Regions from separate parts of the Pigmentiphaga sp. H8 genome, predicted to be linked through region 2. Evidence: predicted binding sites of a transcription regulator. Region 2 holds the regulator's gene; the other holds the start of a gene.
What was found. The regulator FNR, encoded in region 2, switches genes on or off when oxygen is low (the NO sensors DNR and NnrR bind a similar motif). The targets are predictions, from matches to a motif close to TTGATNNNNATCAA.

Region 1: the regulator FNR is predicted to act here: its motif matches at 3,938-3,951, upstream of cydD (thiol reductant ABC exporter subunit CydD).

What each region holds. Positions count from the first base shown of each region.
Region 1 covers NZ_CP033966.1:3,688,681-3,703,812, reverse strand. The annotation lists gene EGT29_RS17460 (cytochrome ubiquinol oxidase subunit I) at 1-449, opposite strand, end outside; gene EGT29_RS17455 (amino acid ABC transporter ATP-binding/permease protein) at 466-2,151, opposite strand; gene cydD (thiol reductant ABC exporter subunit CydD) at 2,148-3,815, opposite strand; gene EGT29_RS17445 (hypothetical protein) at 4,023-4,331, opposite strand; gene EGT29_RS17440 (NAD(P)-dependent oxidoreductase) at 4,470-5,081, opposite strand; gene egtD (L-histidine N(alpha)-methyltransferase) at 5,380-6,399, shown strand; gene egtB (ergothioneine biosynthesis protein EgtB) at 6,396-7,667, shown strand; gene EGT29_RS17425 (hypothetical protein) at 7,678-7,908, shown strand; gene EGT29_RS17420 (AsmA family protein) at 7,924-9,882, opposite strand; gene EGT29_RS17415 (RNA polymerase factor sigma-54) at 9,933-11,375, opposite strand; gene EGT29_RS17410 (phosphatidylserine/phosphatidylglycerophosphate/cardiolipin synthase family protein) at 11,594-12,988, shown strand; gene EGT29_RS17405 (sigma-54-dependent Fis family transcriptional regulator) at 12,997-14,058, opposite strand; gene EGT29_RS17400 (YqjD family protein) at 14,361-14,681, shown strand; gene EGT29_RS17395 (sigma-54 dependent transcriptional regulator) at 14,736-15,132, shown strand, end outside.
Region 2 covers NZ_CP033966.1:3,316,020-3,331,151, reverse strand. The annotation lists gene gabT (4-aminobutyrate--2-oxoglutarate transaminase) at 1-1,147, shown strand, start outside; gene EGT29_RS15735 (acetolactate synthase large subunit) at 1,144-2,709, shown strand; gene EGT29_RS15730 (aldehyde dehydrogenase family protein) at 2,739-4,169, shown strand; gene EGT29_RS15725 (D-glycerate dehydrogenase) at 4,207-5,205, shown strand; gene EGT29_RS15720 (dihydroxy-acid dehydratase) at 5,198-6,943, shown strand; gene EGT29_RS15715 (2,4'-dihydroxyacetophenone dioxygenase family protein) at 6,940-7,452, shown strand; gene EGT29_RS15710 (LysR family transcriptional regulator) at 7,526-8,485, shown strand; gene EGT29_RS15705 (SapC family protein) at 8,496-9,227, opposite strand; gene fnr (fumarate/nitrate reduction transcriptional regulator Fnr) at 9,238-9,963, opposite strand; gene EGT29_RS15695 (LysR family transcriptional regulator) at 10,022-10,918, opposite strand; gene EGT29_RS15690 (response regulator) at 11,002-12,942, opposite strand; gene EGT29_RS15685 (response regulator) at 12,939-13,424, opposite strand; gene EGT29_RS15680 (ATP-binding protein) at 13,435-15,132, opposite strand, start outside.

The sequences.
Region 1 (15,132 bases), 370 kb from region 2:
CCGTTGGCGATCAGGATCCATAGCGCCGAGAAGTTCGAGCCCAGCGCCACGCACCAGGTCGCCACCAGGTGCCCGACGCGCGACAGCTTGTTCCAGCCGAAGAAGAACAGGCCGACGAAGGTCGCTTCCAGGAAGAAGGCCATCAGGCCTTCCAGGGCCAGCGGCGCGCCGAAGATGTCGCCCACGTAGTGGCTGTAATAGCTCCAGTTCATGCCGAACTGGAATTCCATCACCAGGCCGGTGGCCACGCCCAGCACGAAGTTGATGCCGAACAGCGTGCCCCAGAACTTGGTCATCTGGCGCCAGATCTTGCGCCCGGTCATGACGTAGACCGTCTCCATGATGGCGATGACGACCGACAGGCCCAGCGTGAGCGGGACGAAAAGGAAGTGGTAGAGCGCCGTCAGTGCGAACTGCAGGCGCGAGAGTGAAACGATGTCGAGGTCCATGGTGCCAGCTTCCTCCTCAGTCCGGGCGCAGGGTGTGAAGTCGATGATCGAAGGCGGGGGTGCCGCGGCGCAGGTCGGCGGCCACGGTGCCGTCGGCCAGCACGACGATGCGGTCCGCCAGGGCGGCTTCCCGCCGGATGTGGGTGGCGATGAGCAGGGTGCGATCGCGCGCCTGCCCGGCCAGCCGGGCCACCACGTCGCGCGCGGTCGGCGCGTCCAGTCCTTCCGTGGGTTCGTCCAGCAGCCACAACTGAGTGGGGCGCAGGAACAGCCGTGACAGCGCGAGCCTGCGGGCCTGTCCCGCCGACAGGCCCAGGCCGCCTTCGCCCAGGCGCGTGTCCAGGCCGGCGGGCAGGGCGGCGATGGCCTGGTCCAGGCCGGAGGCCTGCAGCGCGGCCCACAATGCGTCGTCGCCGGCGTCGGGTCGGGCCAGGCGCAGGTTGTCGCGCACGCTGTCCTGGAACAGCTCGGTGCGTTGCGTCAGCAGGCAGGAGGCGGGGGCTTGGACTCGTCCGGTGGAGGGCAGCCGCTCGCCCGCCACCAGGGCCAGCAGCGTCGACTTGCCGGCGCCGCTGGGGCCGATCACGGCCACGCGTTCGCCGGGCCGGATCGTCAGGGTGATGTTTTCCAGGGCCACGTTGGCGGGCACGCCGGGCCGGCTGTCGTGGCGCAGGCTGGCATGTTCGACCAGGATGTCGCCGGAGGCGGCGCGGACCGGGGCTGTTGCCGGCGCGTCCAGCCGAGGCGCCAGGCGGCGGATGGCCAGCAGGGTGCGGCCCAGCTCCAGCGTCCCCCGCCGCAGCGGCGTCAACGGTTCGGCGCTTGCCAGCACGAGCAGCAGGGCCAGCGCCGCCACGGGGGCGCCGATGGCCGAACCGGCGACCAGCAGGACGCAGGCCGCGAGCGTGGCGGCCAGGGCCGCGGTGCCCGCCACGGCCTGAAGGAAACCGCCTTGTGCGTCGGCGCGGTTGATGGTGTCGTCGGCGGCGGCCAGCCGGTGCTCGGTCCGGGCCAGCATCCGGCATTGCGCCGTCAGGCGGCCGGCCATGGCGAGTTCGGTCTGGCCGGAGACGAGGTCGATGGCCTGCGCGCGCAGGGCTTCGATCGCATGGGCGCGGCGACAGGCGGCGCGGCGGCTGCGGCGCGCGGTCCAGGCCAGGATGCCGGCGCCCGTGGCCAGCAGCCAGCCGGCCATGGCCACGCCCAGCGGCAGGCTGACCACGCCCAGCATGACGCCGACCAGGGCGATCGCGGCACAGGCGGCGCCGGCCGGCACCAGCAGGCGCAGGTATAGGGCGTCCAGCGCGTCGGCGTCGGCGGTCAGGCGGAACAGCAGCCGGGCCGGCCGCGCGAGCAGCCTGCGCGCGGCCTCGGGCCGGGCCCAGCCCGCGAACAGGCGCGGACGCAGCGCGGCGATGACCGCGAGCGCCGCGTCGTGGGTGACGACCCGCTCGCCGTAGCGGGCCGCGGTGCGGACCAGGGCCAGCAGCCGTATGCCGGCGCCGGGGGTGAACACGTCGAAGGCGAGGGCGGTGCCGGCGGCCAGTCCGGCCAGCGCGGTGGCGGTGATGAACCAGCCGGACAGGCCCAGCAGCCCCATGCCGGCGCAAACCGTCAGCGCGGCCAGCGCGACGCCGCCCCACAGCAGGCTGCGCCGGTCGGCGAAAAAGAGCCGCAGCACGGCGTGGATGGAAGCTTTCATGAGGCCGCTCCCAAGGCGGCCAGCGGGGCCGTTTCCGCATCTGCCGGCATCGCGCGCGGCGCGGCAAGGTCGATCACGCGGTCCATGCGCGAGGCCAGTTCGGGGTCGTGCGTGGCGACGATCAGGGTCCTGCCCGCGGACTCGGCCAGCAGCCGGCGGGTCAGTTCCCGGGCCGTGGCGGCGTCCAGGTGGGCGGTGGGTTCGTCGGCCAGCCACAAGTCGCTGCCGGGCGCGGCGGCCGCCCTGGCCATCGCCAGGCGCAGGCATTCGCCGCCCGACAGGCCGATGCCGGACTCGCCCAGCGGGCGACCGGCTTCGCGCCCCGCCAGCTGCCCCAGCGTCGCAGCCTCCAGGGCGCGGCCCACGGCCTGGACGCTGACGTCCGGGCGGCCCAGGGCGACGTTGGCGCCCAGCGTGCCGGCGAAGACATGCGGCTTCTGCCCGATCCAGGCCATGCGTGCCCGCAGTCGCGGCGCGCTCTGGCCATCCAGCGCCACGCCGTCGATGACGACGGCTCCGGACTGGGCGGGTACGAGGCCGGCGATCAGCGCCAGCAGCGTCGACTTGCCCGCCCCGCTCGGCCCCATGATGGCCACTCGTTCGCCAGGTGCCACGCGCAGGTCCAGGCCGTCGATGACCGATGGCGCCGCATCGGCGTGGGCGAAGCGCAGTTGAACGAGTTCGACGGCGGGCGGCGGACGGTGCGCGGGTCCGTTGCCGGACGGCGGGAAGGGCGCGGCGCCGCCCACCAGCTTCGACGGCGCCGAGGAAAGCGCGCGCAGCGCCTCCAGCGCCGCCCGGCCCGCGGCCCGGTCATGCCAGGCCGTGGAGAGGTCGCGCAGCGGCTCGAAGAAGCTGGGGGCCAGCAGCAGGACGAAGAGCCCCTGGCCGAGGGTGAGCGGACTGCCCCAGGTGCCGAAGGGCAAGGTGCCCAGCAGGTGGAATCCTACGTAGACCGCGACCATGGCGACCCCGATGGCGGAAAACAATTCCAGCACCGCCGAGGACAGGAAGGCGATGCGCAGTACCGCCATGGTACGCGTACGCAGCGTTTGTGCAACGTATGCCAGCCGTCCGGTGGTGGCGTCGACGGCATCCAGCGCCCGCAGCGTGGCCAGGCCTCGCAGGCGATCCAGCAGGAAGGCGTTCAGCGTGCCCATCTCGGCCAGATGGGCCTGGCTGGCGCGCTGGGCGCGCCAGCCCACCAGCGCCATGAACACCGGGATCAGCGGGGCCGAGGCCAGCAGGACCAGCGCCGCGACCCACGACAGCGGCGCGACGGCCGCAAGGATGGCCAGCGGCACGACCAGGATCTTCAACTGGATGGCGGGGTAGCGGGCCAGATAGGGCAGCGCGGCATCGGCCTGTTCGGCCAGCACGCTGGCCGCGTGGCCGGCGGCGGGGCGCCGCTTGTCCAGCGGAGAGCCGTTCGCCAGCGCATCGACCGCGGTGGCGCGCAGTGTCGACAGGCGGCGCCGCGCGACCTGGAAGCTCAGGCGCGCCCCCCACGCATCGCAGCCCGCGCGCAGGACGCCGGCAAGCAGGAAACAGGCGGCGGCGATCAGGCCCGCGGCCACGTCGCCCGGATCCGCCGCCATGCGCTGCACCGCCGAGGCCAGGATGCCGGCCTGGACCAGCCACGTCAGCGATCCGGCCAGTTGCAGCCAGTCGCCGGGGGAAGGGCGGAGCGCGTCGCCGGAGCGCGCGCGGGCGGGGCGGGACAGGGGCGTACTCCCGTTGTACGTTGGGCTGCCCCTAAGGTATCAGTGCTCGGTAGGACGTGACAATGATCTGCCTCAACTCGCGACATTCGGTCGCGCCCCCCGGCGGCCGGCGGCAAAAGGAAACGGCCCCGTGCAAGGGGCCGTCGTTCAGTCGCGGTAGCCGTGGCGCCGATAGTGGCGTTCTTCCCGATAGCGCCGTTCACGCTCCCAGCGCCGCTCCTGTTCCCACCGGCGCTCGCGCCAGTACGGGTCATAAGGCACGTAGCCGACCGGCCCCGGGACCACCATGACGGGAGGCGGCATATAGACCGGAGCGGGAGCCATGTACACCGGAGGCGGACCATAGACGATACCGGGTATGCCGATGCCTATGGATACGCTCACGCGGGCCTGGGCCGTCGCACTGAGGGCCAACAGGGCCGCGCCCACCAGCCCTGCCATTGCCAGCCGTTTCATACAGATTCTCCGAGACTGCGATGACCCCACTGTATGGGCGATTCCCGTGCGGCGGTTTGTGCGGGCTGTTGCAATCGTCGCCACATGTAACGCCCCCGGGGCGGGCATCGCGCTTCGCGTTGTTCGCCCGCGACGCGATCAGTAGCCCACGGTGAAGCGCCGGCCCGTGTGCGCGGGCTTTTCCACTTCGTCCAGCATCGCGATGGCGAAGTCTTCCATGGAAATCCAGCTGCGGCCGTCCGCGGCGGTCAGCAGCGCATCGCCGCCCAGGCGGAACGTGCCCGTGCGCTCGCCGGGCACGAACAGCGCCGACGGCGACAGGAAGGTCCAATCCAGGTCCTTTTCCGCTCGCAGGGCGTCCAGCCAGTCACGGCCGGCCAATGCCTCGGTCTTGTATTCGGCCGGGAACGCCGGCCTATCCACCAGCGCGGCGCCCGGGGCCACTTCCAGGCTGCCGGCGCCGCCCACCACCAGCAGCCGCGGAACGCCGGCCTGCCTGACGGGGCCGAGGACGCTGGCAAGGGGCGAGGTGGCGAAGCGGACGCTGCTGACGACCGCGTCCTGGCCGCGCAGGGCCGAGGCCAGTTTCGCGCCGTCGGCCAGGTCGATGTCCAGCGTGTCCAGTCCGGGGCGCGCGGCCAGCCTGGAGGCATGGCGTGCAATGGCGGTGACATGGTGGCCGCGGGCCAGGGCTTCGTTGACGAGGCGGCTGCCGACGTTGCCGGTGGCGCCGATGATGGCGAGATTCATGGAAGCTCCTTGACGATGAGAGAGAGGGGGCGGAGGCGATCCGCCGCGACCGTTACAAGCTTAGAGGCTGGCCCATGAGGGAAAAACTGGGGTGGCCGCCATAGTTTGTTTCGGTTTACGGTCGAATACCGCCCCTTTTTGCAGCGTCGTAGGCAAGGGTTACATCCCATTCCTGTCCCCCGGGAAGCGACAAGCGTATAGATAGGGGCCATGTCCGGCGGCCAGGGCAGGCATCGCGCTTGCTACGGCCGGGGGAAGGACACTCTGCCGCTGTCCCAAGGAGCCCATATTGACAACCATGCTTCGAGGTCCCGCGCACAGGATGGCCGGGAACGACACCGCTTTTTCGATGGAAGGCGCGCCGTCCCCCGGGCGGCGCGCCGAGACCGCGCCGCTCGACAATCGCGCGGCGGAACTGGCCGCGGGGCTGCGGGCTGAACAGGCCCGCATCGATCCGAAATTCCTTTACGACGCGCAAGGGTGCGTGCTGTTCAACGCCATCTGCGAACTCGAGGAGTACTACCCGACGCGCACCGAGCGGGCGATCTTCGAGGCCCATCGCGCGGCCATTGCCGGTGCTCTGCCGCGCCGCCTCCAATGGGTGGACCTGGGCTGCGGGGATTGCGCGAAGTCGCGTGCCTGGCTCGCCCACGTGGACGCCTGCCGGTACCTGGGCGTGGACATTGCCGCCGACTGCCTGCGGCACGAGGTGGCGGCGCTGGGCCGCAAATTCCCGCAGGTCGCCTGCGTGGCGGTGGAGGCGGATTTCTCGGGGGATCTGGACCTGCGCCGGCACCTGGCCGACACCCAGGAGCAGCCGCCGGTATTCTTCTACCCCGGATCGTCCATCGGCAATTTCGACCCCGAGCGGGCCGTCGCGCTGATGGCCTCGATCTGCCGACAGGCCGGCCCGCGGGGCAGCCTGTTGATCAGCGCCGACCTGCGCAAGGACAGGCGCGTGATGCAGCGCGCCTATGCCGACGATCTGGGGGTGACGGCGGCATTCAACCGGAACGTGCTGCGCGTGTGCAACCGGGTGCTGGGCAGCGACTTCCAGCCCGCCGAATTCGACCATGAATCGCGTTTCGACGACGGCCATGGCCGCATCGAAATGCGGTTGCGGGCCAGGCAGCGGCAGCGCGTGCGCTGGGGATCGTCGGAGCGGATCTTCGAGGCCGGCGAGGACATCGTGACCGAGCATTCGTACAAGTACACGCCGGCGCAGTTCGATGCGATGCTGGCGCAGGCGGGGTTCTCGGTGCGCAACATGTGGACCGACCCGCGTTCGTGGTTCGGCGTTTTCCTGGCGCAGCGATGAACGCGCGCGACGATGTGTTCGTTCCCGAACTGCTGGCCCGCCGCGTGGCGGGGGTGCGCGAGGCCACGCTGGCGTTGCTGGACGGGCTGACGCCCGAGGACTGCATGCTGCAGTCCATGCCCGAGGCCAGTCCGGCCAAGTGGCACGTCGGCCACGTGGCGTGGTTCTTCGAGACCTTCGTGCTCGAGCCGTGGCAGCCGGATTTCCGGCCCTTCGACCCCGCCTTCCGCGAACTGTTCAACTCCTACTACGTGGGCGTGGGCGAGCGCCATCCGCGCGGGCAGCGGGGGTTGCTCTCGCGTCCTTCGCTGGACCGGGTCATGGCCTACCAGCAGTCGGTGCTGGAGCGTCTGCTCGAATGGATGGACGATGCGGCGCCGCCCCAGGCGCTGGCGCTGGTCGAGCTCGGCCTGCATCACGAGCAGCAGCATCAGGAGCTGATCGCGACCGACCTGAAGCACCACTTTTGGCACAACCCCCTGTTGCCCGGATGGCGGCCGGCTCCGGCCGAAGCGCCCGCGGTGGATCCAGGACCGGCGGCGTTCCAGCGCTACGACGCGGGATTGGTGGACCTGGGGCATGCGGGCGACGGTTTTGCCTTTGACAACGAAGCGCCCCGGCACCGCGCGTGGGTGGAGGCGTTCGAGCTGGCGCGGCGTCCGGTCTCGAATGCGGAATACCTGGCCTTCATCGAGGACGGCGGCTATGGCCGGCCGGACCTGTGGCTGTCCGACGGCTGGGACGCGCGCGTGCGGGGCGGCTGGGACATGCCGCTGTACTGGATGCGGGACGACGGCCGGTGGACGTGCCACACGGCGGCCGGTCCGCGCCCGGTGGATCCGGCCGAACCCGTCTGCCACCTGAGCTACTACGAGGCCGACGCCTATGCGCGCTGGGCGGGTGCCCGGCTGCCGACGGAGCAGGAGTGGGAGCGGGCTGCGACGCAGGCAATGGCCGAGGGCTCCACCCTGCTGGCCGAAGGGGACTTCGCCGAGTCGGGGCTGCTGCATCCGAGGCGCCTGCGCGCCGAGGCGACGGATTTCCTGGGCGGGGTGTGGGAATGGACGCAGAGCGCCTACCTGCCGTATCCGGGCTTTCGTCCGGCTGCCGGCGCGGTGGGGGAATACAACGGCAAGTTCATGATCAACCAGATGGTGCTGCGGGGCGGGTCCTGCGCCACGCCGCGCAGCCATATCCGTGCCACGTACCGCAATTTCTTCGTGCCGGGCTCGCGCTGGCAGTATGCCGGCCTGAGACTGGCGCGCTGAGGAGCCTCGCATGAAGGAACCCGAGAAGCGGCGGCCGGAGCGCACCCGTACCCAGGACGACAAGGGACAGGGCGAACCGCGGCTGCCTCATGAGCACGACGAATCGCACGACAGCCAGGAAAGCGCGCCACGCAAGGTGATCGAGCAGGCCTACGAGGATGTGCAGTCGGGCCAGGAAGACACCGATCTTCGTTCCAGCGGCGGCCGGCGCATCCCCGGCGTGCCGCGCAACGAAGACTGAGCCGCGCGGCCGCGGTCAGCGGGCCTTGCCCTTGTTGCCCTTGGGGGCGGGCGTGTCGGCGTTGCGGCGCGCCTCGCGCAGGTTCGACAGCAGGCCCTGGCAGTCGGCATCGGTGCCCGGGCCGGTCTCGATCAGCGGGATCAGCGCCGCCAGGGGATTGATGAAGGCCAGCGCGATGGAGGCGCCGGCCCGCGCGAACAGCGAAGCCTTGTCGATCTTGAAGTCGGGCGCCCCGAAGGTGCCGACGATATCGATGGGCGAGCGCGCCACGAGGATGCTCTTGTCCTTGGGACGGGGCTCGAAGCGCAGGGCCAGGCGCTCGTTGCGCAGGTCTATGGTGCCGTGGCCGTCGACGCGGGTGTCGTCGGTGTCGATGACCAGGGCCTGCGAGGTGGCGATGCCGTCCTTGACCGCGAAGGTGGCGACCGCGCAGCGCAGCCGTGTTTCCTTGTCTCCGCCGATCAGGAATCCCAGCGCCTGGGTGGCGTCCAGGCCGATGGCCTCGACCAGCAGGTTCGAGATCTCGCCGCCGGTCACGGCCATGCCCACCGTGCCGTCGGCACGCCCCAGCATGGCCCGTATCGAGTTGCCCGCCGTCTTGAGCTTCAGGTCGGCGCCCAGCGTGCCCTCGCTTTTCTGCATCAGTTTCACGTCGGGGAACAGCCGGTTCAGGCGCGCCCGCTGCACGCCGATGCGGGCGTCGGTGCGTATCACCGGCTGGCGCGCGTCCAGCGTGATGTCCGAGCGCAGTTCGCCGCCCGCGTAGCCGAAGTTCAGCGGCACCAGCTTGAGCACGCCGTCCTGCAGGATGAGGTGGGCGGAGAAGTCGTCGAAGGCCCAGGGACCGCGCACGCGCACGTCGCCCGCGTCCAGCGTGACGTCGGCATTGATGGCGTTGAGCCGCTCCAGCCTGAACTCGGCGTCGGGCAGGATGCGGCGGTCGGCCGCCGGCTGCGGCGCGGCCTGCGCCTTCTGCGCGGGGGCATCGTCGCGCACGCCGATCAGGGGGCCGAGATCCTTCATGTCCAGCACGCGGCTCTTGAGCTTGGCGCGCAGCATGGGCTTGTCGCGGCGCATCTCGTAGCTGGCGTCGCCGGAAATGTCGGTCGAGCCTATCCTGCCGTCCATGCCCGTCAGGTCGAAGTTCATGCCGTCGCGTTTCAAGCGGCCCTTGATGCGGTAGGGCGGGGTGGTGGGCAGGGGCAGGTTGATGTACGGATACAGCGTGGACAGGGTCGGCCCGGCGATGTCCAGCGCCACGTCCACGGTGGCATCGCCGAACGGATCGCCCACCTGGCCCTCGGCCCGGACGTGGGTGGGGCCGCCCTTGGCGTCGATGAAGAAGGGAAAGGGCGTGCCCGAATCGCGCAGTGTCAGGATGCCGCCGGTACGCGCCACGCCGCCGAACGCGGCGTCATGGTAGTGGCCGCCGAATTCCAGCTTCATGCCATAGGCCGGTCCCGAAGCGGGCGCCTCGATGCTGTCGGCCTGCAGGTGCGCGTCGGCCTTCAGCACGCGGTCGTCGTAGTTCACCTTCACGCGGTTCAAGGACAGCGCGCGTACCACCACGTCGGGGGGCGGTCCGCCATCGTCCTGTCTGGCCAGGGTCCAGTTGTTGGCGCCCGACGCATCGCGGGCCAGATGGGCCTGGGCGCCGTCCACCGACAGCAGGTCCAGCACGACGGCGCGCCGCAGCAGGGGCAGCAGCCGGACCCGGACCTCGATGGATTCGGCTTGCAGCATGCGCTCGGGCTTGGTGTCGGGAATGTTGTCCACGGCCAGCCCGTGCAGCCGGATGCGGGTGACGGGCCGCAGCCGCATGCGGAAGTCCTCGAGCACCACCTGCCGTCCGAGCTTTTCGGTGGCCAGCCGTTCCACCGGTCCCCGCAGGAAGCGCCAGTCGGTCAGCAGCGCGGCGGCAACCAGGAGGATGATGAGTCCAAGGACGGCGGCAAGGATTCTTTTTGTTCGCATCGGCAGATTTCGCGGAAAGAGGCACGCTCCCATCCCCGCGTTTTAATGGCTCAGGGCTGTTTGCGCAATTCCGCGGGTGGCAGTTTCATCAGGTCGCGGTACTTGGTGACGGTGCGCCGCGCCACCACCACGCCCTGTTCCGCCAGCATCCTGGTCAGCGAGACGTCGGACAGGGGATCGCGGCGGTTCTCGGCGGCGATCATGTCGCGGATCAGGGCGCGCACCGCCGCGGCCGAACAGCGGCCGCCCGTTTCGGTGGCCAGTTCGCGCGAGAAGAAGTGCTTGAACTCGAACACGCCGCGCGGCGTGGCCATGTACTTGTTGTTCGTCGCGCGCGAGACCGTGGACTCGTGCAGGTCCAGTTCCTCGGCCACCTTGCGCAGCACCAGCGGCTTGAGCGCGATCTCGCCGTAGTCGAAGAAGGTGCGCTGGTGCGCGACGATGGCCTCGGCCACCCGCTGGATGGTGGTGAAGCGCTGTTCGACGTTGCGTATCAGCCAGCGCGCCTCCTGCAACTCTTGCGCCAGCGGAGCCCGGTCGTCGCAGCGCGCCTTGCGGAACAGGTTGGCGTAGGCCTGGTGCAGGCGGGCCTTGGGCATGACTGCCGGGTTGGTGGAGATCACCCACTTGTTCCGGATCTTGCGCACGATCACGTCGGGCACGATGTGGTCGGTGCCTTCTTCCGAGAAGGCAAATCCGGGCCGCGGCGTCAGGCTGCGTATGAGCCGGCAGGCCACCGCCAGTTCCTCGTCGTTGCAGCCCAGCCGGCGGCGCAGCTCCGCCGTCTCGCGGCGCGCCATCAGGTCCAGGTACTGGTCGGCGATCGCCATCGCCAGCGCGCGCCCCGGCGTGGCCTCGCGCTGGGCCGCCAGTTGCAGGCGCAGGCATTCTCCCAGGCTGCGGGCCGCGAGTCCCGGCGTGTCCAGGTGCTGGACCAGGGTCAGCGCGACCATCCACTCGTCGTGGGACGGCGCGGGCTGCACGGACAGCGTGTCGGCCAGTTCGTCGAAGTCCTGGCGCAGGTAGCCGTCCTCGTCCAGCGCCTCGATGATGATCTCGGCCAGCAGCCGGTCGCGGTCTCCCAGCCGGTAGCCGCACAACTGCTGGTGAAGGTGGTCGTGCAGCCCCATGGAGCTGTGCGTCCATTGTCCGATGTCGGGCCGCTCCTCGCCGTCGTCGTCGCGGGTCCGGCTACCGGCGTAGCTGCCGCCGTAGGGCTCCGGGTCGAAGGCGGGGGGAGGGGGCTCGGGGGCGTCGTCGGCTTCGGCCTGGCCGGTGGCATTGCGATCCACCGGAAGGACCGATTCGCTGGCCTGCGCCGCGGCCGAGGCGTCCTGGTCGTCTTCCTCCAGGAACGGGTTGTTCGCGATGGCTTGCTGCAGCTCCTGTGTGAACTCGAGCGCGGACATCTGCAACAGCTTGACGGACTGCTGGAGCCTGGGCGTCAAGGACAGTTGCTGCCGCACACGCATGTCGTAAGTAGCTTGAACCAATGCCGTCTCCCGTGCTTGGCCGGACCATGGCCGTTGAATGTCGCAATCCCCTTACGTGCAAGCTTCGTGCCAATGCGAAGCCGTAGGCATGATGCGCAGGACAGTGGAAAATAGCGTGCAGCTCTTGCCGCTTCGGTAAGTTTTACCGGTGCAAAGGCCGGCTGGACAGGGGTTAAGTTCGACGGAACGGGTCTGTCTCGTAACAGAATGAGAAAAACATGCGAAGCTTCCTGCGCGTTCTTCTGTACGGCCTGTGCGCGGTGGTGCTGTGCCACTGCGCCAGCCCGCTTCCCGATCCGGCCAGCGGCACCGAGCCCCGGCGCAAGGTCCGCATCTCCAGCGAAACCGGCCTGCTGACCTACCGCGAAAGCCGCCGCATCATCCAGCAACTGGACGCCCGGGGCCAGGCGGGCGATTTCCTGGCGCGGCACCTGCAGGTCGAGGAGGCGGTGACCGATGCGCCGCTGGTCGTCGGCAACGAGGTGCGGCTCTTCGGCGACGGTCCCAGCACCTATCGCGCGATGGAGGAAGCCATCGGCGCCGCGCGCCGCTTCATCCATCTGGAAAGCTACATCTTCGAGGACGACCGGATCGGCAATCTCGTGGCCGAAATGCTGATCGCCAAGCGCGCGCAAGGCGTCGCCGTGGCCGTCATGGTCGACGACATCGGCACCTTGTCCGTTCCGCCCGATCTCTTCGATCGCATGCGGCAGGCCGGCGTGCAGGTGGTCTTCTTCAATCCCGTCAATCCGCTCAAGAGCCGGGGCAACTGGTCCCTCAACGAGCGCAGCCATCGCAAGATCCTGGTGGTGGACGGCGAGGTCGCCTTCATCGGCGGGATCAATCTGAGCGACGTCTACGCGTCACGGCCGGTGGCCGGATCGTCGGCCCGGGCCCACGAGGCCGAGGGCCGGCAGGACGCGCCCTGGCGGGACACGCACATCAGCATCCGCGGCCCCGCGGTGCCCGACGTCGAGCGCGTGTTCCTGGAGGGCTGGCGCAGCCAGGGCGGGCCGCCGCTGGGCGATATCGACTTCCTGCCGCAGCAACCCCGGCGGGGGCCGCATGTGGTGCGCATCCTGGTCAACCGCCCGGGTTCGGCGGACAACCACGCCATCTACCTGACGCTGCTGTCCGCCATCAACAGTTCGCAGCGGTCGGTGCACATCACCATGGCCTACTTCGTGCCCGATCCGGGTTTCATCGCGGCCCTGGGCGATGCCGCCCGCCGCGGCGTCGACGTGACGCTGCTGCTGCCGGGGTTCAGCGATTTCTCGATCGTGCTGCATGCCGGCCGTTCCCACTACGAGGAACTGCTCGAAGCCGGCGTGAAGATCTACGAACGCAAGGACGTGCTGCTGCACGCCAAGACGGCCGTGGTGGACGGTGTCTGGTCCACGGCCGGCTCCAGCAACCTCGATTGGCGCAGCTTCACCCTGAACCACGAGATCAACGCCGTGATCCTGGGCGCCGACTTCGGCACCCAGATGGAGGCCCTGTTCGAACGCGACAGGCAGGCGTCCGTACCGGTGGTGCTCGAACAATGGAAGAAGCGGCCGCTGACGGCCAGGTTCAAGGAGTTCATGTCGCGCCTGCTGGAGCGCTGGCTGTAGCGGCGGTCCTAGGCGTCGCCGCCGCCGTGCTTGTAGGTGTCCAGCCGGTTATAGAGCGTCTTGAGGCTGATGCCCAGCGTGCTGGCGGTCTGCCGCTTGTCTCCGCCGTAATGCGCCAGCGTTGCGAGTATGAGTTCCCGCTGGGCGTCCGGCAGCGGGATGCCCACCGCCAGTTCCAGGCTGCCCTCGCGCCGGACCACCTTGCGGTTGCGCGGGGCGGGCTCGGGATTCTGCACCTCGACCTCGTCGTCGGCCAGGATGAACGCCCGATGCACGGCGTTCTTCAGTTCCCGTACGTTGCCCGGCCAGTGGTACTGGCGCAGGCCGTCCAGGGTGGCCCGGGCGAAGCGCTTGCGGGTCTTCTCGGTCGCGTTGAGCTGGTCCAGGAAACGCTGCGCCAGCAGATCGATGTCGGCGGGCCGTTCGCGCAGCGGCGGTACCCGCAGCGGGAACACCGCCAGGCGGTACAGCAGGTCTTCCCGGAAGCGTCCTTCCTGGACCGCCACCTGGGGATCGCGGTTGGTCGCGGCGATGACCCGGACGTCGGTGGAGAGCTGTTCGGTTCCCCCGACCCGGTGGAAGGTGGAGGTCTCGAGCACGCGCAGCAGCTTGATCTGCATCTCCGGGGCCATTTCCGTGATCTCGTCCAGGAAAATGGTGCCGCCGGCGGCGCGTTCGAAATACCCCACGTGCTGCTGGATGGCGCCGGTGAAGCTGCCTTTCTCGTGTCCGAACAGTTCTCCCTCGATCAGCGTCGCGGGGATGGCGCCGCAGTTGACCGGGATGAAGGGGCCGCCGTGGCGCGGGCTCTTCTCGTGCAGGGTGCGCGCGACCAGCTCCTTGCCGGTGCCGCTTTCGCCCACGATCAGCACCGTCAGCGCGGTGGGGGCCACCTTCTCGATCTGCTGGTACAGCTCCCGCATGGGCACGGCGCTGCCATACAGCAGCCCGTAGTGCTGGGGCGGGGGAGTCGGGCGAACGGGTTCGGCCGCGAGCTGCGCCGAGTGGCTGCCGGCCGTGTCGGGCACATCGCTTTCCAGTATCGGTACCAAGCCTTCCTCAGGGCGCATTGCCTGTTCCTTCCGCATGAATCTCCAGGGTGTGCCAAGGGCGGGAGTGCCCAAGGCAGGGCGGACGCCTCATTCTAAGCAGGGAGCCCCGCATGCCGGAAGCCGGTCGCGGGGGGGATGGTAACGGGCTGTGGCAAGCCCCGCGCGCGGGTCAGGGGAATTTACAAGATTTCATGTAATTCTTACCTATTGCTTGCACTTGGGCCGAGAACGGAGGCAGTCTATACAAGGAGTAAGCAATGTTGCGACGGCCGGCCATTTTCTTCGTAATTGCTTATTCACCACCTTGACGAGGAGCCACTATGGGCAAGCATCGGGTTGCGGGACTGCGTGACGTGGAAGGCGCCATCGGCCAGGTCCGGAGCCTGGTCGAGGACGCCGAGGCGCTCCTGCGGAACACGGCCGGCCAGGCGGGCCACGAACTGGACACGGCGCGGGCGCGGCTGCGCGACCAGCTGGATCGCGCCCAGGACCTGTACCACGACGTGCGCCGCGGCGCCGCCGAGTCCTACCGGCAGGCGTCGGCCCAGACCGATGCCTACGTGCACGACAATCCCTGGCGGGCGGTGGGCATCGCCATCGCGGTGGGCGTGGTCATCGGCCTGCTCGCGCCCAGGCGCTAGCCGCCGCCTTCGTCCGGCCATTCCGATCATCATCGCATCGAGGAGCCACACTGCATGCCGCATGTCCTGATCGTGGACGACGAACCGAACACCCGGGCGGCCCTGGCGGAAATCGTCGGCGCCGAGGGGCTTACCACCGCCGTTGCGGGCGACCTCCGGGAAGCCCGCATTCAGATCGTGCGCCAGAGTCCGGACGTCGTGCTGACCGACCTGAAGCTGCCGGATGGCAGCGGCATGGATCTATTCAAGGAGCTGGATCCGTCCATTCCGGTCGAGGTCATCCTGATCACCGGCCACGCCAGCGTGGAGAGCGCGGTGGACGCCTTGCGCCTGGGCGCGGCCGACTATCTCATCAAGCCGATCAACATGCAGCGGCTCAAGGCCATCCTTGACCGCATCCCGCGGGCGGGTGACCTGAAGGCCGAAATCGGCTCGCTGCGCGGCGAGCTGC
Region 2 (15,132 bases):
CGGCATAGGCGTGCTGAACGTTGGCCACAGGCATCCCCGGGTAGAGGCCGCCATCGTCGAGCAGGCGCGGCGCTTCACGCATACCTGCTACCAGGTGGTGCCCTATGCTTCCTACGTGACGCTGGCCGAGCGCCTGAACGCGCTGGTGCCGGGCGACTTCGCGAAGAAGACGGTCTTCTTCACCACCGGAGCGGAAGCGGTGGAGAACGCGGTCAAGATCGCCCGCGCGGCCACCGGCAGGACCGCCATCATCGGCTTCACGGGCGCCTTCCATGGACGCACGATGATGGGCCTGGCGCTGACCGGCAAGGTCGCGCCCTACAAGACCGGCTTCGGTCCCTTCCCGGGGGACGTCTACCGCGTGCCGTTCCCGTCCGCCGATACGCCGGAGGCGGTGGCCCGTTCCCTGGCCGCGCTGGAGGACCTGCTGCGCTACGACGTCGAGGCCGCGCGCGTGGCGGCCATCGTGATCGAGCCGGTGCAGGGCGAGGGCGGTTTCCAGCCCGCACCGCGGGCGCTGATGCGAGGCCTGCGCGCGCTGTGCGACCGGCATGGCATGCTGTTGATCGCCGACGAGATCCAGTGCGGCATGGGACGTACCGGCGCGATGTTCGCGATGGAGCATTTCGGCGTGGCGGCCGACCTGACCACGGTGGCCAAGAGCCTGGCCGGCGGCATGCCGCTGTCGGCCGTGGTCGGGCGGGCCGAGGTCATGGACGCGGTGGCGCCGGGCGGCCTGGGCAGCACCTATGCCGGCGCGCCGCTGGCGGTGGCCGCCGCGCATGCTGTCCTGGACGTGTTCGAACAGGAAGACCTGCTGGAGACCGGCAACCGGCTGGCCCGCGCGATGCGCGAGCGGCTGGAGGCGGCGCGCGCCCGGCATCGCTGCATCGGCCAGGTGCGCGGCCTCGGGCCCATGCTGGCCATGGAGCTGCTGGACGAGCAGGGGCGGCCCTCGGCGGCGCTGGCGCAGGCCGTGCGCGAGCACGCGCTGGCGCGTGGGTTGATCCTGCTGGTGTGCGGCAGCTACGGCAACGTGATCCGTTTCCTGTTCCCGCTCAATACCCCCATGCCCGTGTTCGAACAAGGCCTGGACATCATCGACGAGGCGCTGGCCGAGGCGACGCGGCAGGAGATGGTGGCATGAACGCTTCCGATCGGCAGACCGGCGCCGAATGGCTGCTGCGCAGCGCCGCCGCCTCGGGCATCGAGGTCTGTTTCGCCAACCCCGGCACGACCGAGCTGCCCTTCGTCGGCGCGATGGATGCCGTGCCGCAGGTGCGGCCTATCCTGTGCGCCTTCGAAGGCGTGTGCTCGGGCGCCGCCGACGGCTACTACCGCATGCGCGGCACGCCGGCGATGACGCTGACCCACCTCGGCCCGGGTTTCGCCAACGCCATCGCCAACCTGCACAACGCCCGGCGCGCCGGCTCGTCGGTCTACAACGTGATCGGCGAACACATGTCGTGGCATGTGGAGGCCGATCCGCCGCTGGCCAGCGACATCGAGTCGCTGGCGCGGCCCGTGTCGGCCGGCGTCTACCGGGCCGATTCGCCGGCCTCGCTGGTGATGTCGGTGCGCCAGTCGCTGGCCAACGCGATGGCGCCCCAGGGCGGCATCCATACCCTGATCCTGCCCATGGACCTGCAGGCGACGGCGATGGACGAGCCGGTCTTCGCCGCCCGCGCGCCGGATACGCCGGCGATGCTCGATGCCGGCCTGGTCGAACAGGTGGCGGCCCACGTCGCCGCGGGTAGGAAGATCCTGCTGCTGCTGGGAGGCGACGCCCTGCACGAGCCGGCGCTGATGGAGGCGCTGCGGTTCCGGGGCCTGGCCAACGTCGAGGTCGTGGGTGAGACCTTCCCCGCGCGCAGCGAACATGGCGGCGGCCTGCCGGCCATCCGCCGCTTCAATCCCGCGGCCGAACAGGCCCATGCCTATCTGCTGGGCTTCGACCTCGTGGCGCTGGTCGGCGCGCGGCGTCCGGTGGCGTTCTTCGGCGTGGAGGGCTACCCCAGCTACTTGGGCGATCCGGCGCGCATGGTCGAGCTGTGCCAGGAAGGGCGGGGCGGCGCGGCCACGCTGGCGGCCCTGGCCGATGATCTGAAACTGGCCCGGCGCGGCCTGGAGACGGTCGAACGCGTGACCGACCAGGACCTGGGCGAGAACCTGACGCCCGAGAGCGCCGCGCGCGTGGTGGCCGCCTGGCTGCCGGACCAGGCCATCATCTCGGCCGAGGGCAAGACCCTGGCCTTTCCCTTCAACGCCATCGCCGCGCGGACCTCGCGCCATGCCAGCATCGTGCTGACCGGCGGCGCGATCGGGCAGGGCATCCCGGCCGCGTTCGGTGCCGCCGTCGCCGCGCCGGACCGCAAGGTCGTGGGCCTGCAATCGGACGGCAGCGCGCTCTACACGGTGCAGGCCCTGTGGTCGATGGCGCGCGAGAACGCGGACGCGACCATCCTCATCGCTTCCAACCGCCGCTACAACATCCTGATCGACGAGATGCGCCGCAACGGCTACGAGCTTGCGTCGCCGCCGGTGCGCGACTTGCTGCAACTGTCGCGTCCCGAGCTGGATTGGCAGGGCATGGCCGCGGGCTTCGGCGTGCAGGCCGAACGCGCGACGACGGTAAGCGAGCTGCGGAGATCGTTCCGGCGCGCCATGGCCGAACGCGGACCGCGCCTGATCGAGGTCATGCTGCCTTGAGCGGCGCCAGTCACGTAAGAATCGACGACATGCATGCGAACTACGTAGCGGGGCAATGGCTGGAAGGCGAGGACGCCACGCGCGACATCAATCCTTCCGACGTGAGCGATCTGGTCGGTGAATATGCGCACGCCACGCCGGCGCAGGTGGAGCGGGCGATCGGCGCGGCGCGCGATGCGGCACCCGGGTGGGGCCTGGCCAGCGCGACACAGCGCGCCGAATGCCTGGATGCCATCGGCATCGAGCTTCTGCGGCGCAAGGACGAACTGGGACGGCTGCTGGCCCGCGAAGAGGGCAAGACCCTGCCCGAGGCCGTGGGCGAGGCGGCGCGCGCGGCGGCCATCTTCCGCTTCTTCGCCGGCGAGGCGCTGCGGGTACGGGGCGACCGCCTGCCGCAAGCCCGGGCCGGCGTGGACGTGGAGGTCACGCGTGAGCCCGTGGGCGTCGTGGGGCTGATCACGCCGTGGAATTTTCCGCTGGCCATCCCGGCCTGGAAGATCGCCCCGGCGCTGGCATACGGCAACGCGGTGGTCTTCAAGCCGGCCGACCTGGTGCCCGGCAGCGCGTGGGCACTGGCCGAGATCATCAGCCGTGCCGGGCTGCCCGAGGGCGTCTTCAACCTCGTCATGGGGCGCGGCAGCGTGGTCGGGCAGGCCATGCTGGACGATGCGCGCATCGACGCACTGAGCTTCACCGGATCGGTGGCGACCGGCAGGCAGGTGGCGCGGGCGGCCACGCAGCGGTTCGCCAAGGTGCAGATGGAAATGGGCGGCAAGAACCCGCTGATCGTGATGGACGATGCCGACCTGGGCCAGGCCGTCGAGTGCGCCGTCCAGGGATCCTTTTTCTCGACCGGGCAGCGATGCACCGCATCGAGCCGGTTGATCGTCCAGCGCGGCATCCACGACCGCTTCGTGCGGGCGATGAAGGAGCGCATGGCCGCGCTGCGCGTGGACGACGCGCTGGCGCCGGGCACCGACATCGGCCCGGTGGTGGATGCGCGCCAGTTGCAGCAGGACGAGGAATATCTGCGCATCGGCCGCGACGAGGGCGCCACGCTGGCCCACGGCGGCCGGCGGGTGGCGCGCGCCACGGACGGCCACTACCTGGAGCCGGCGCTGTTCACCGACTGCTCCAACGACATGCGCATCTGCCGCGAGGAAATCTTCGGACCGGTCGCGGCGGTGATCCCGGTGGCGGGCTACGACGAAGCGCTGGCCCTGGCCAACGACACCGAGTTCGGCCTGTCGGCGGGCATCTGCACGACCTCGCTCAAGCACGCCACGCATTTCAAGCGGCATGCCCAGGCCGGCATGGTGATGGTGAACTGCCCGACGGCGGGGGTGGACCCGCATGCGCCGTTCGGCGGCCGCAAGGGATCGAGCTACGGCCCGCGCGAGCAGGGAAGTTACGCGGCCGAGTTCTATACCACCGTGAAAACGGCGTACACCCTGGCCTGAGCGCCGGATGAGCGTCCATCTGATCCGGAGAAGTGCCATGCCGCAATCCCTGCCCACTGTCATCGTCAGCGCTCCCGTGCCGCCCGACCTGCGCGCGGCCATCGAGGCGGCCTGCAGGATCGTCGACGTACCCACGGGCCAGCGGCTGGACGAGGCGGTATCCGCCGCCGACCGCGCCATGGCGCGCGGCGTGCTGTGCACGGTGCGCACCCCGGTGGACGCCGCCACGCTGGAGGCGCTGCCGGCCGTCAAGGTGGTGTCCAATTTCGCCGTGGGCTACGACAACGTCGATGTGCCGCGTGCCACACGGGGAGGCGTGCTGGTCTGCAATACGCCGGGCGTGCTCGATCGCGCGGTGGCCGACCTGACGATGGGCTTCGTGATCTGCCTGGCGCGGGACATGGTGGAAGGCGACGCCTACGTGCGCCGGGGCGCCTGGATGCGGGGGCCCGCGCCGCTGACCGCGGACCTGGCGGGCAAGACCTTGGGGCTGCTGGGCATGGGCCGCATCGGCCGCATGGTGGCCCGGCGCGCGCAGGCCTTCGACATGCGGGTGATCTATCACAATCGCAACCGCGACACGCCGTCCGAGCAAGAGGGGCTGGCCGCCTACCGCTCGCGCGATCAACTGCTGGCCGAGTCCGATTTCCTGAGCGTGCACGTCCCCCTGTCCGCCGGGACGCGCGGCTCGGTGGGGATGCGCGAGTTCGAGGCCATGAAGCCTTCGGCTTATCTGATCAATACCGCGCGCGGGGCGGTGGTGGACGAGGCGGCGCTGGTCCAGGCGCTGCGGGACGGCCGTATCGCGGGAGCCGGGCTGGACGTGATGGAACGCGAGCCGCTGGACCCCGCCAGTCCGCTGTGCGCGCTGTCCAACGTGGTGCTGCAGGCGCATGCGGGCAGCGCCACGGTGGAGACGCGGCGCGCGATGATGGAACTGGCGGTGGCCAACCTGCTGGATGCCTTGGGAGGACGGCAGCCTCGCGCCATGGTGAATCCCGCCGTGCGCGACGGTCTGGGGGCGGTCCATGCATGACGAGCCGCCCCAAGGCCTGGACCGGGGCCTGACCCACTACGGCGACAGCGAGTTCGCGCGCTTCCTGCGCCGCTCGTTCGCCTTGTCCATGGGGCACACGCGCGAGGCGCTGGCACGGCCCGTCATCGGCATCGCGCATCCCGGCGGCGAGTTCAACAACTGCCACCGGCATTTTCCCGAGCTGATCCAGGCGGTCAAGCGCGGCGTGCTGGCCGCGGGCGGGCTGCCCATGGAGTTTCCCAGCATCTCGCTGGGCGAGCCGTTCCTGCATCCGACCAGCATGATGTTTCGCAACCTGATGTCCATGGACGTGGAAGAGATGATCCGTGCCCAGCCCATGGACGCGGTGGTGCTGGTGGGCGGTTGCGACAAGACCGTGCCGGCCCAATTGATGGGGGCGCTGTCGGCCGGATGCCCGGCCATCCAGCTGGTGGGCGGGCCCATGATGACGGGCCGCCATCGCGGCGAGCGCCTGGGCGCCTGTACCGATTGCCGGCGGCATTGGGGCCGCTACCGCGCCGGCGCCATCGACGCCGGCGAGATCGGCGCGATCGAAGGCAACCTGGCGACCACGGCGGGGACCTGCGCGGTCATGGGCACGGCCAGCACCATGGCCTGCGTGGCCGAGGCGCTGGGCATGATGCTGCCGCACACGGCGGCGATTCCGGCGGTCCACGCCGATCGCCTGCGGGCCGCCGAGGCCTCGGGCGCGCAGGCGGTCAGGCTGGCGCGGGACGGCCTGCGGCCGGACGCCATCGTGACCGGCAAGGCGGTGGACAACGCGCTGCGGGTGCTGCTGGCGATCAGCGGATCGACCAACGCGGTCCTGCACCTGACGGCAATCGCCGGACGGCTCGGATTGCCGGTGGACGCCGCGCGGCTGAACCGGCTGTCGGAAGAGACGCCGGTACTGGTCGATCTCAAGCCCACGGGTTCGCATTACATGGAGGACCTGTACGCGGCCGGCGGCGTGCAGGCCATCCTGCGCGAACTGCGCGAGCTGCTGCACCTGGACTGCCTGACCGTGACCGGCCGCACGGTGGGCGAACTGCTGGACGCGCAGCGCGACGCCTGGGTGGACCGCGCGGTGATCCGGCCGCGCGCCCAACCGCTCAAGCCCGAGGGCGGGCTGCTGGCCCTGTCGGGTTCGCTCGCGCCCCACGGCGCGCTGATCAAGCGCGCGGCGGCGGACGAAGCGCTGTTCGAGCATACCGGCAGGGCGGTGGTTTTCGACACCCTGGAGGACATGGCCGAGCGGCTCGATGCCGAAGACCTGGACGTGCGGCCCGACGACGTGCTGGTGCTGCGCAATGCCGGGCCGCTGGCGGCCGCCATGCCCGAGGCCGGCTACATCCCGATCCCGGCCAAACTGGCACGCCAGGGCGTGCGCGACATGGTGCGCATCTCGGACGCTCGGATGAGTGGTACCGCATACGGCACCGTGGTGCTGCACGTCTCGCCCGAGGCCGCGGCGGGCGGTCCGCTGGCCCTGGTCAGGAACGGCGACCCGATCCGCCTGTCGGTGGCGCGGCGCACGATCGACCTGCTGGTGGACGAGGCCGAGCTGGAGCGCCGCCGCGCCGGCTGGACACCCGCGCGGCCGATGGCGCAGCGCGGCTACCAGTGGTTGTACCAGCGGCACGTGATGCAGGCCGAGCATGGCTGCGACTTCGATTTCCTGCGCGCATCGGCGCGCCCCGACGATGCCGGTGATGGCCGGCAAGGAGACCCGGCATGACCGGAACCGTGTTCGCCCAGCCCCTGGCGCAACTGCCGGGCATCCTGCCCGAGATCGCGATCGACGCCATCCCCGCCGACGAGCGCGTCTGGGTGCCGCAGGCGCCCAACGTCTGGTTCCGTCCGCTGTTCCTGAACACGCTGGGCGGCGGCTGGTGCAACCTGCTGCGGGTGCGCCGTTCGGGCGTCCTGAGCCGGCACATCCATCCCGCGCCGGTGTTCGGCTACGTCATCAAGGGCTCCTGGCGCTACCTGGAGCACGATTGGGTGGCCTCGGCCGGCCGCTTCGTGTTCGAGCCGCCCGGCGAAATCCACACCCTGACGGTGGACGCGAATGCCGAGCACGACGAGATGATCACCTTTTTCAACGTCAGCGGCGCCATGGTCTACCTGGACGAGCAGGGCATGCAGATCGGCTACGAGGACGTGTTCAGCAAGATCGAGATGTGCAGGCGCCACTACCGGGAAGTGGGCCTGGGCGAGGACTACGTGCGGCGGTTCATCCGCTAGCCGCTTCCGGGTTCAGTCGGAAGCCGGGGCCCGCATTGTCTATTCGGGACCCGGCGGATATAGTCATGCTGCCATGGACATCAACAAGCTCGACCTGAATCTCCTGCTGGTCTTCGAGGCGCTCTATCTCGAGCGCAACGTGACGCGCGCGGGGGAACGGGTAGGCCTGTCCCAGCCGTCCATGAGCAATGCCCTGCTGCGTTTGCGCAACCAATGCAACGACCCCTTGTTCGTGCGCACGCAGGGCGGCATGGAACCCACCTCGTATGCGTCCGAACTGGCGGGCAGCGTGCTGCGCGCGCTGGAGCTGGTGCGCAACGGTTTCGAGCAGGCCAGCGGCTTCGATCCGGCCTCCAGCCAGCGCAGCTTCACGCTGCTGATGTCCGATTTTTCCCAGTTCCTGGTGCTGCCGCAGCTCGTGGCGCGCTTCAAATCGTCGGCGCCGGGCATCAGCCTGGAGGTCAGCAGCCTGAGCCGGGAGCATTACCGGGCGGCGCTGGAGAACGGCGACGCCGACCTCGCGGTCGGCAACCTGCAGGAGCTGCAGAGCGGCTTCTACCAGCAGGGCCTGTTCGTCGACCAGCACGTCTGCGTGATGGGCAACGGCTTTCGCAAGGCGGGCGAGGCGATCACGCTGGATGAATACCTCGCGGCACGGCACCTGGTGGTGACGGCCAACAAGACCGACCTGCAGATCGAAAAGGAACTGGGCAAGCAGGGGCACCGGCGCGAGGTGGCGCTGCGCGTGCCCAACTACCTGGTGCTGCCCAAGATCCTGGCGCAGACGGACCTGATCGTCACGGTGCCCGAGGTCATCGCCCAGGCCATCACCGACGATGCGGCCGGGGCGACCTGGTCGCGGCTGCCTTTCCAGACCCCGCATACGCACATGCGCCAGTTCTGGCATGCGCGCTACCACCATGACAGCGCCAACACCTGGCTGCGCCGGCAGATCGCCGACCTGCACATAGGCGCCAGCCTGCGCAAGGTGGGAGCCGGCCCGACGCCGCCGGTGTGTCCGGAAGCGGCGTGAGGCGCGGCGGCTAGCCGGCCAGCGTGACCAGGTGGCCCCAGTTCAGCCGCGATTGCAGATGGAAGTAGGTCATGGCCAGCCAGCCCTTGCGCATCCACGCGGCGGCCGTGGCGTCCGGCAACTGGTCGAAGCGGGTCTCGTCAACGACCAGGAAGCCATCCAGCGTGACGCGCTCGCCGCCTTGCAGGTCCACGGCCACCTGGCGCGGGATCAGCAGGTTCTCGGCCCGCAGGGCCGCGACGTAGTCGCGCGTCATGGCCAGGCCGGCCTGGAGTTCTCCCAGGAATTGCAGCATTTCCCCGACCACGGGAGCGGGCTGCCCACCCTCGAACAGGGGCTGGGCATCGGCGGCGGAACTGCGCAGGTGTTCGGCGTCCTCGTCCACGCACAGCGCGTAGCGCTGGCTGGCCGGATCTTCCTGCAGGATGAACGGATAGCGCCGCAGGTGCGCGGGAATGTAGCGGCTGGGCCGCCACCGCCCCGCGTCGTCCACCATCAGGTTCTGCGCGTTGCGCAGGCCCAGCACCGCCATGGGCATCTGCTCCTCGCCGGCGAACACGATGGGCAGGTCGCGCGCCGCCATCGCGAACTCCGTGGCCACCAGCGGCACCGCGGTCTGGCCGCGCGCGAAGGCGTAGCCGGCCTGGCGGTCGAACCGCAGATGGGCGTGGCGCTGCGGGTCCAGGGCGCGGGCCTGGGCGAACATGGGGGCGTTGGCGCCCGCCTGGGGGGAGGTGGTCATCGATTTCCTGCTAGCAATGGGGGCCGGCCAGGCGCCGCAGCGCCGGCATGTCGAGGATCTCGACCTGCTTCTGCTGGATGCGCAGCACGCCGGACTTGGCGAAGCGCGAGAATAGGCGGCTCACGGTTTCGAGGGTCAGCCCGAGGAAGTTGCCGATTTCCTCGCGGCTCATGCGCAGCACGAAGGCCGACGAGGAATAGCCGCGTGCGGCCAGGCGTTCCGACAGGCTGATCAGGAACACGGCCAGCCGCTCCTCGGCGCGCATCGTGCCCAGGGACAGCAGCATCTGCTGGTCCTGTTCGATTTCGCGGCTCATCAGCCGCATGAGCTGGCGCTGCAGCGAAGGCAGGTGGTTGGCCAGCGAGGACAGGTCGCGCACCGGGATCACACAGACCTCGCTGTCCTCCAGCGCGATGGCGGTCGAGGCGTGGCTGTTGCGGCCCAGGCCGTCCAGCCCGACGATTTCGCCAGGCAGGTGAAAGCCGGTGATCTGCTGGCGGCCGTCGGCCAGTTCGAGATAGGTCTTCAGGGTGCCGAAGCGGATGCCGTAGACGGCGTCCAGGCCGTCCTCGAAGCGAAAGAGGGATTCGCCCCGGGCCAGCCGCACACGCTGCTGCACCAGTTCGTCCATGCGGCCGGCGTCCTCCGCGGCCATGCCCACGGGCAGGCAGAACTGCCCCAGCCCGCAGGTCGAGCAGCGTACGGAGTCTGGGGTAACTGGAATGCGTTTGGTCATGGCGTGTCTTTGTTCTGAGCCGGCCGCGGCGGCCTGGGCGGGCGCCAGCCCGGGAAGGCTAGGGCAGGCGCTTGGCGTAGCTTTGCCGCAGCATGTCGATGAAGACCCGGACGCGCAGCGGCAGATGCTTGCGCTGAGGATACACGGCGTAGATGGCGTTGGGGGGCGCGGCGAATTCGTCGAGCACCGTCACCAGCCGGCCTTCCTTGAGGTCGTCCTCGATTTCCCACAGCGATCGCCATGCCAGCCCCCGTCCGTCCAGCGTCCAGGCATGGAGCACGGCGCCGTCGGTGCATTCCAGCGTACCCGATACGCGCTGCGGTGTCGTCTTGCCGTCGACGGCGAAGAGCCAGCCGCGCGCCTGATTGACGCCGGTGCCGAAGGACAGGCAGTTGTGGCGTGCCAGGTCGGTGGGGTGCTGCGGGGTGCCGTGCCGGCGCAGGTAGGCGGGCGCGGCGACGACCATGCGGCGGTTGTCGGCCAGGCGCACGCTGACCATGCTGGAGTCGGCCAGGTCGCCGATCCGGATGGCGCAGTCATAGCCTTCGTTGACCAGGTCCACCAGCCGGTCGCTCAGGTCCAGTGTCACGGTGATGCCGGGATGGGCATCCAGCAGCCGCGGCAGCAGGGGCGCGACGTGGCGCCGGCCGAAACCGCCGGGCGCGGTGACGCGGAAATGCCCCTTGGGATGTTCGCCGCCGGCCGCCACGCTGTTCTCGGCGTTCTCGAGCGTTTGCAGGATCTGCTGGCATTCCTCGAAGAATTCCGTGCCTTCGGCGCTGAGCGAGATCTTGCGCGTGGTGCGGATCAGCAGCTTGACGCCCAGCCGGGCTTCCAGCGCATCGATGCGCCGGCCGATGACGGCGGGCGCGACGCCTTCGCTGCGGGCCGCGGCCGACAGGCTTCCGCGTACGACGGCCGAGACGAAGGATTCGATCTGCTTGAAGCGGTCCATGGGACGGGCGATTTATGCAAAATAGTAAATAATTTGCGCCCGATTTTAGCCCATCCTTAAAAACCGACGGTAGCGCCGGGGTATCAAGGCTGGGGGTCGCGCTGCAGGACGCGGATCAACTGGTCGATGTCCAGCGGCTTGGTCAGGTGGAAGGCGAAGCCGGCGTCCAGGCAGCGGCGCACGTCGGATTCCATGCCATAGCCCGTGAGCGCGACCGCGATCTGGTCGGGCTGGGGAGCGTAGCGCCGCAGCACGTCGATGCCGTCGCCGTCGGGCAGCCCCATGTCGCTGACCAGGACGTCGTAGCGCCTGGCGTCGACGCAGCGGCAGGCCGCCGCCACGTTTTCCGCGACCTCGACCTCGTAGCCGTATTCGGCCAGCAGGAACTGCATGGCCTCGGCGGTATCGATGTTGTCCTCGACCAGCAGGATGGTGGCGGGGCGGACCAGGGGAGCGGACACGGGAAGGGTCTCCTCGGTGGGGGCGTGCAGGGAGCCGCTGGCCGGGTCGTCCAGCGTCAGCGTGAAGGTCGTGCCTTTGCCCTGGCCGTCGCTGCGCACGCTCAGGGTGCCGCCGTGGCGCTGCGCCAGCGAGCTGGCGATGGCCAGCCCCAGCCCCAGGCCGCCGCGCGACTGGGCGGCGTCTTCCTCGCCCTGGTCGAAGGCATCGAAGATGCGCTTGAGGGCCTGCGGGGGGATGCCTATGCCCGTGTCCGAGACGTCCACCGCGATCCTGCCCGGCACCGGCTGGTACATGGTGACGCGTATCTCGCCGCCGCGCGGCGTGAATTTGATGGCGTTCTTCAGCAGGTTCCAGACGATCTGCTGCAGGCGGGCCGGGTCGGCCTGCACGATGACCGGGTAGGGCAGGGGCGTGTAATGCAGCTCGATGTGGCGAGCGGCGGCTTCCTCGCGGAAGATCTCGGCGATCCCGTTCAGGATGCCAACGAGATCGGTGGGTTCCAGGCGCAGGCTCAGCTTGTCGTTGACGATCTTGGAGATGTCCAGCAGGTCGTCGATCAGGCGAGCCTCGACCTCGACGTTGCGCTTGATCAGTTCGACGCTGCGGCGGCATTCGGGGGCCAGGTCCTGGCGCAGGTCCAGCGCCTGCGCCGCCGCGTAGATGGGCCCCAGCGGCGTGCGCAGTTCGTGCGAGAGCACGGCCAGGAACCGGTCCTTGGCGCGGTTGGCGGCCTCGGCCTGTTCCTTGGCCATCTGCAGCAGGTCGGCCGCGACCCGGCTGTCGGTCATGTCGCGCACGATGCGGGAGAAGCCGTGCACGGCGCCGCCGTTGCCGAAGATGGCGGTGGTCACCACCGAGGCGTAGAAGGTGGCGCCGTTCTTGCGCATCAGCCAGCGCTCCTCGGCCAGGCTGTTGCCGGTGCCGATGTCGGCGAGCTGCTGGCGCAGCGAGCCGGGCTCGGGCTGGCCCGGCTCGGGCGGAAGGTTGAACATGTCGCCGGGCCGTCCGATCACCTCTTCGGCCGGATAGCCGAACAGCCATTCCGAGGCGCGATTCCAGCTTTCTATCGTGCCGTCCAGCGACAGCGTGGCCACCGAGTAATCGCGCAGCGCGTCGATCAACTGCCCGAAATAGGTTTCGCTCTCGCGCAGCCGGCGCTCGGCATCGTGCCGCGACCGCCGTTCGCGGGCTTCGTCCAGGGCCCGCCTCACGACGATGGGCAGGCGCTCCAGGCGCTGCTTGAGCACGTAGTCGGTCGCGCCTTCCTTCAGCATGTCGACCGCGTGTTCCTCGCCCAGCACGCCGGAGACGAAGATGAAGGGCAGCGCGCTGGGGTGGCTGCGCACGATCCGCAGCGCCTCGCTGCCCGGAAAGCCCGGCATGTGGAAGTCGGACAGCACGAGGTCGAAGTTCCCGCCGTCCAGGGCGCGGATGAAGTCGGCCTCGTTGTTGACGATCACGCTCTCCACGCTGAGTCCCGCGATCGACAGGCGTTCCAGGGTCAGTTCCGCATCGTGGGGATCGTCCTCGGCAAGCAGGACGCGCATGGCGGGCGGGTTCACGTGGGCAGGCTCCGGGAGTCGCGGTTGCCGCGGCCGGCGGCGCGGCGCAGAGAGCCGGGAGGCGGCTCGTTCAACACCGCCCAGAATACGCCCAGTTCTCCGATCGCGCGTACGAAATCCGGGAAATTCACCGGCTTGACCACGTAGGCGTTGACGCCCAGGTCGTAGGCGCGCACCAGGTCGCTTTCCTCGCTGGACGAGGTCAGCATGACCACGGGCACGTTCTGTAGCCCACGGTCCTCGCGTATGAGCTGGAGCAGTTCCAGTCCGTCCATCTTGGGCAGCTTCAGGTCCAGCAGGATGACCGCGGGGTTGCCGGCCGGCCGGTCCTGATGATGCCCGCGCCGGAACAGGTAGTCGGCGGCTTCCTCGCCGTCGCGCGCGACCACCACGTCGTTGGCGAGCTGGCTTCTTTCGAGCGCGATCAGGGTCAGTTCAAGGTCCTGGGGACTGTCTTCGACCAGCAGAATGGGCTTGAGCATGACGGGGGTCTCACTCCTTCAGGTCGGCCGCGGTCGCGGCGGGGGGCGGGGCGTCGGGCAGGAACACGTAGAAGGTCGCCCCCTGGCCAGGGCTTCCTTCGGCCCATACGCGGCCGCCGTGGCGTTCGACGATGCGGCGGACATTGGCCAGGCCGATGCCCGTGCCCTCGAATTCTTCCATGCGGTGCAGACGCTGGAATACGCCGAACAGTTTGCCAACGTATTTCATGTCGAAGCCCACGCCGTTGTCGCGCACATGGATGACGTGGCCGCCGTGGCGCGGTTCGGCGGCGATCTCGATCACCGCGGGGTCGCGGCCGCGCGTGTACTTGATGGCGTTGGACAACAGATTGCGCAGCGCCAGGTGCATGTAGGCGGCGTCGGCGTGGACGGACGGCAGGTCGCCCATGATCCATTCCACCGGGCGGCCGTCGAGGTCGGGGGCGAGTTCGCGACGTATCTGCTCGAGCGCCTGCGCCAGGTCCACTTGCGAGGGCCGCAGGGCCGAGCGGCCCATCTGCGAGAAGGTCAGCAGCGCATCGACCAGCCTGCCGGCGAAGCGGGCCGAGTCGCCGATATTGTCGAGGTAGCGCGCGCCGCGGTCCGACAGATGGGCGCCTTCGTATTCGCGCAGCAGGTCGGCGTAGCCCGCGATATGGCGCAGCGGCGCGCGCAGGTCGTGCGAGACGCTGTACGAGAAGGCTTCGAGTTCCTGGTTGATGCGGCCCAGTTCGTCGGCCAGGCCGGCCAGTTCCTCGGCCTTGCGCAGCACCACGCCGGTAATGGCGGTACGCAGCTCCGCCGCGCTTTCCAGCTCGCAGGGTTCCCACGGGTGGGCGCGGCCGCGCGTCCACTCCGGCCTGAACCAGAGCACGTAGTTGGCATGCAACTCCGATATCGGCAGGGCCAGCACACCGCAGGCCACGCGGCGCAGCGCGGCGAATTCGGGCGCCGCCTCGGGCAGGCTGGCTGTGTGGAAGAGCCCGGTGCCATCCGTGCTCGCAAGGCGGGCCGCCAGCGCCTGCACGGCCCGATGGCTGGGCGCCTGGCCGAAGGTCAGGCATTCGTCGCCATGCACGATGGCCGCGCCGGACGCATCCGCGAACGCCAGCAGTTGGGCCGGCATGCTGGCCAGCCCGGCGGGGACGCTGTCATGCCGGGACATCGCGGCCAGCAGCACACCCATCAGGCGTTGCAGTTCGTGCCGCCGCTCCGCTTCGGCCTGGGCCTGGCGGGCATCGATCTGCAGCGCGACGACCTGCACGAGCAGGTCGCATTGGGCACGGACGGCCGGCGGCATGGCCCGGGGCTGGGCGTGATGGCAAGCGATCATGCCCCACAGCCGGCCCTGCGACATCAGCGGCAGCGACATGGCCGCGCGGGCGCCCACGTTCTCCAGGCAGTGCAGCAGCGCGGGCGGCGCCGCGCGCAGGCCGGCCAGGCTCAGGTCCGTGCAGGCGCCCGTATCGGGGTTGCGGGAAGGTTCCAGCGGCGAGGGTTCGCTGCCGGTGTCGGGGATGTAGCTCAAGCGTTGGGCACGGTCGTCGCGGCGCGCCTCGAGCGACGGGTCGTCGGCCGGAAAACGCCGGCCCAGCAGCGAGGCATAGCCGCGGCCGCGCCGTTCGGCGTTGATGCGGCCATGGCCGTCGAGGTCGAGTTCATAGGCGATCACGCGTCCGAAACCCGTCATCTTGCGAATGCGTTCGAC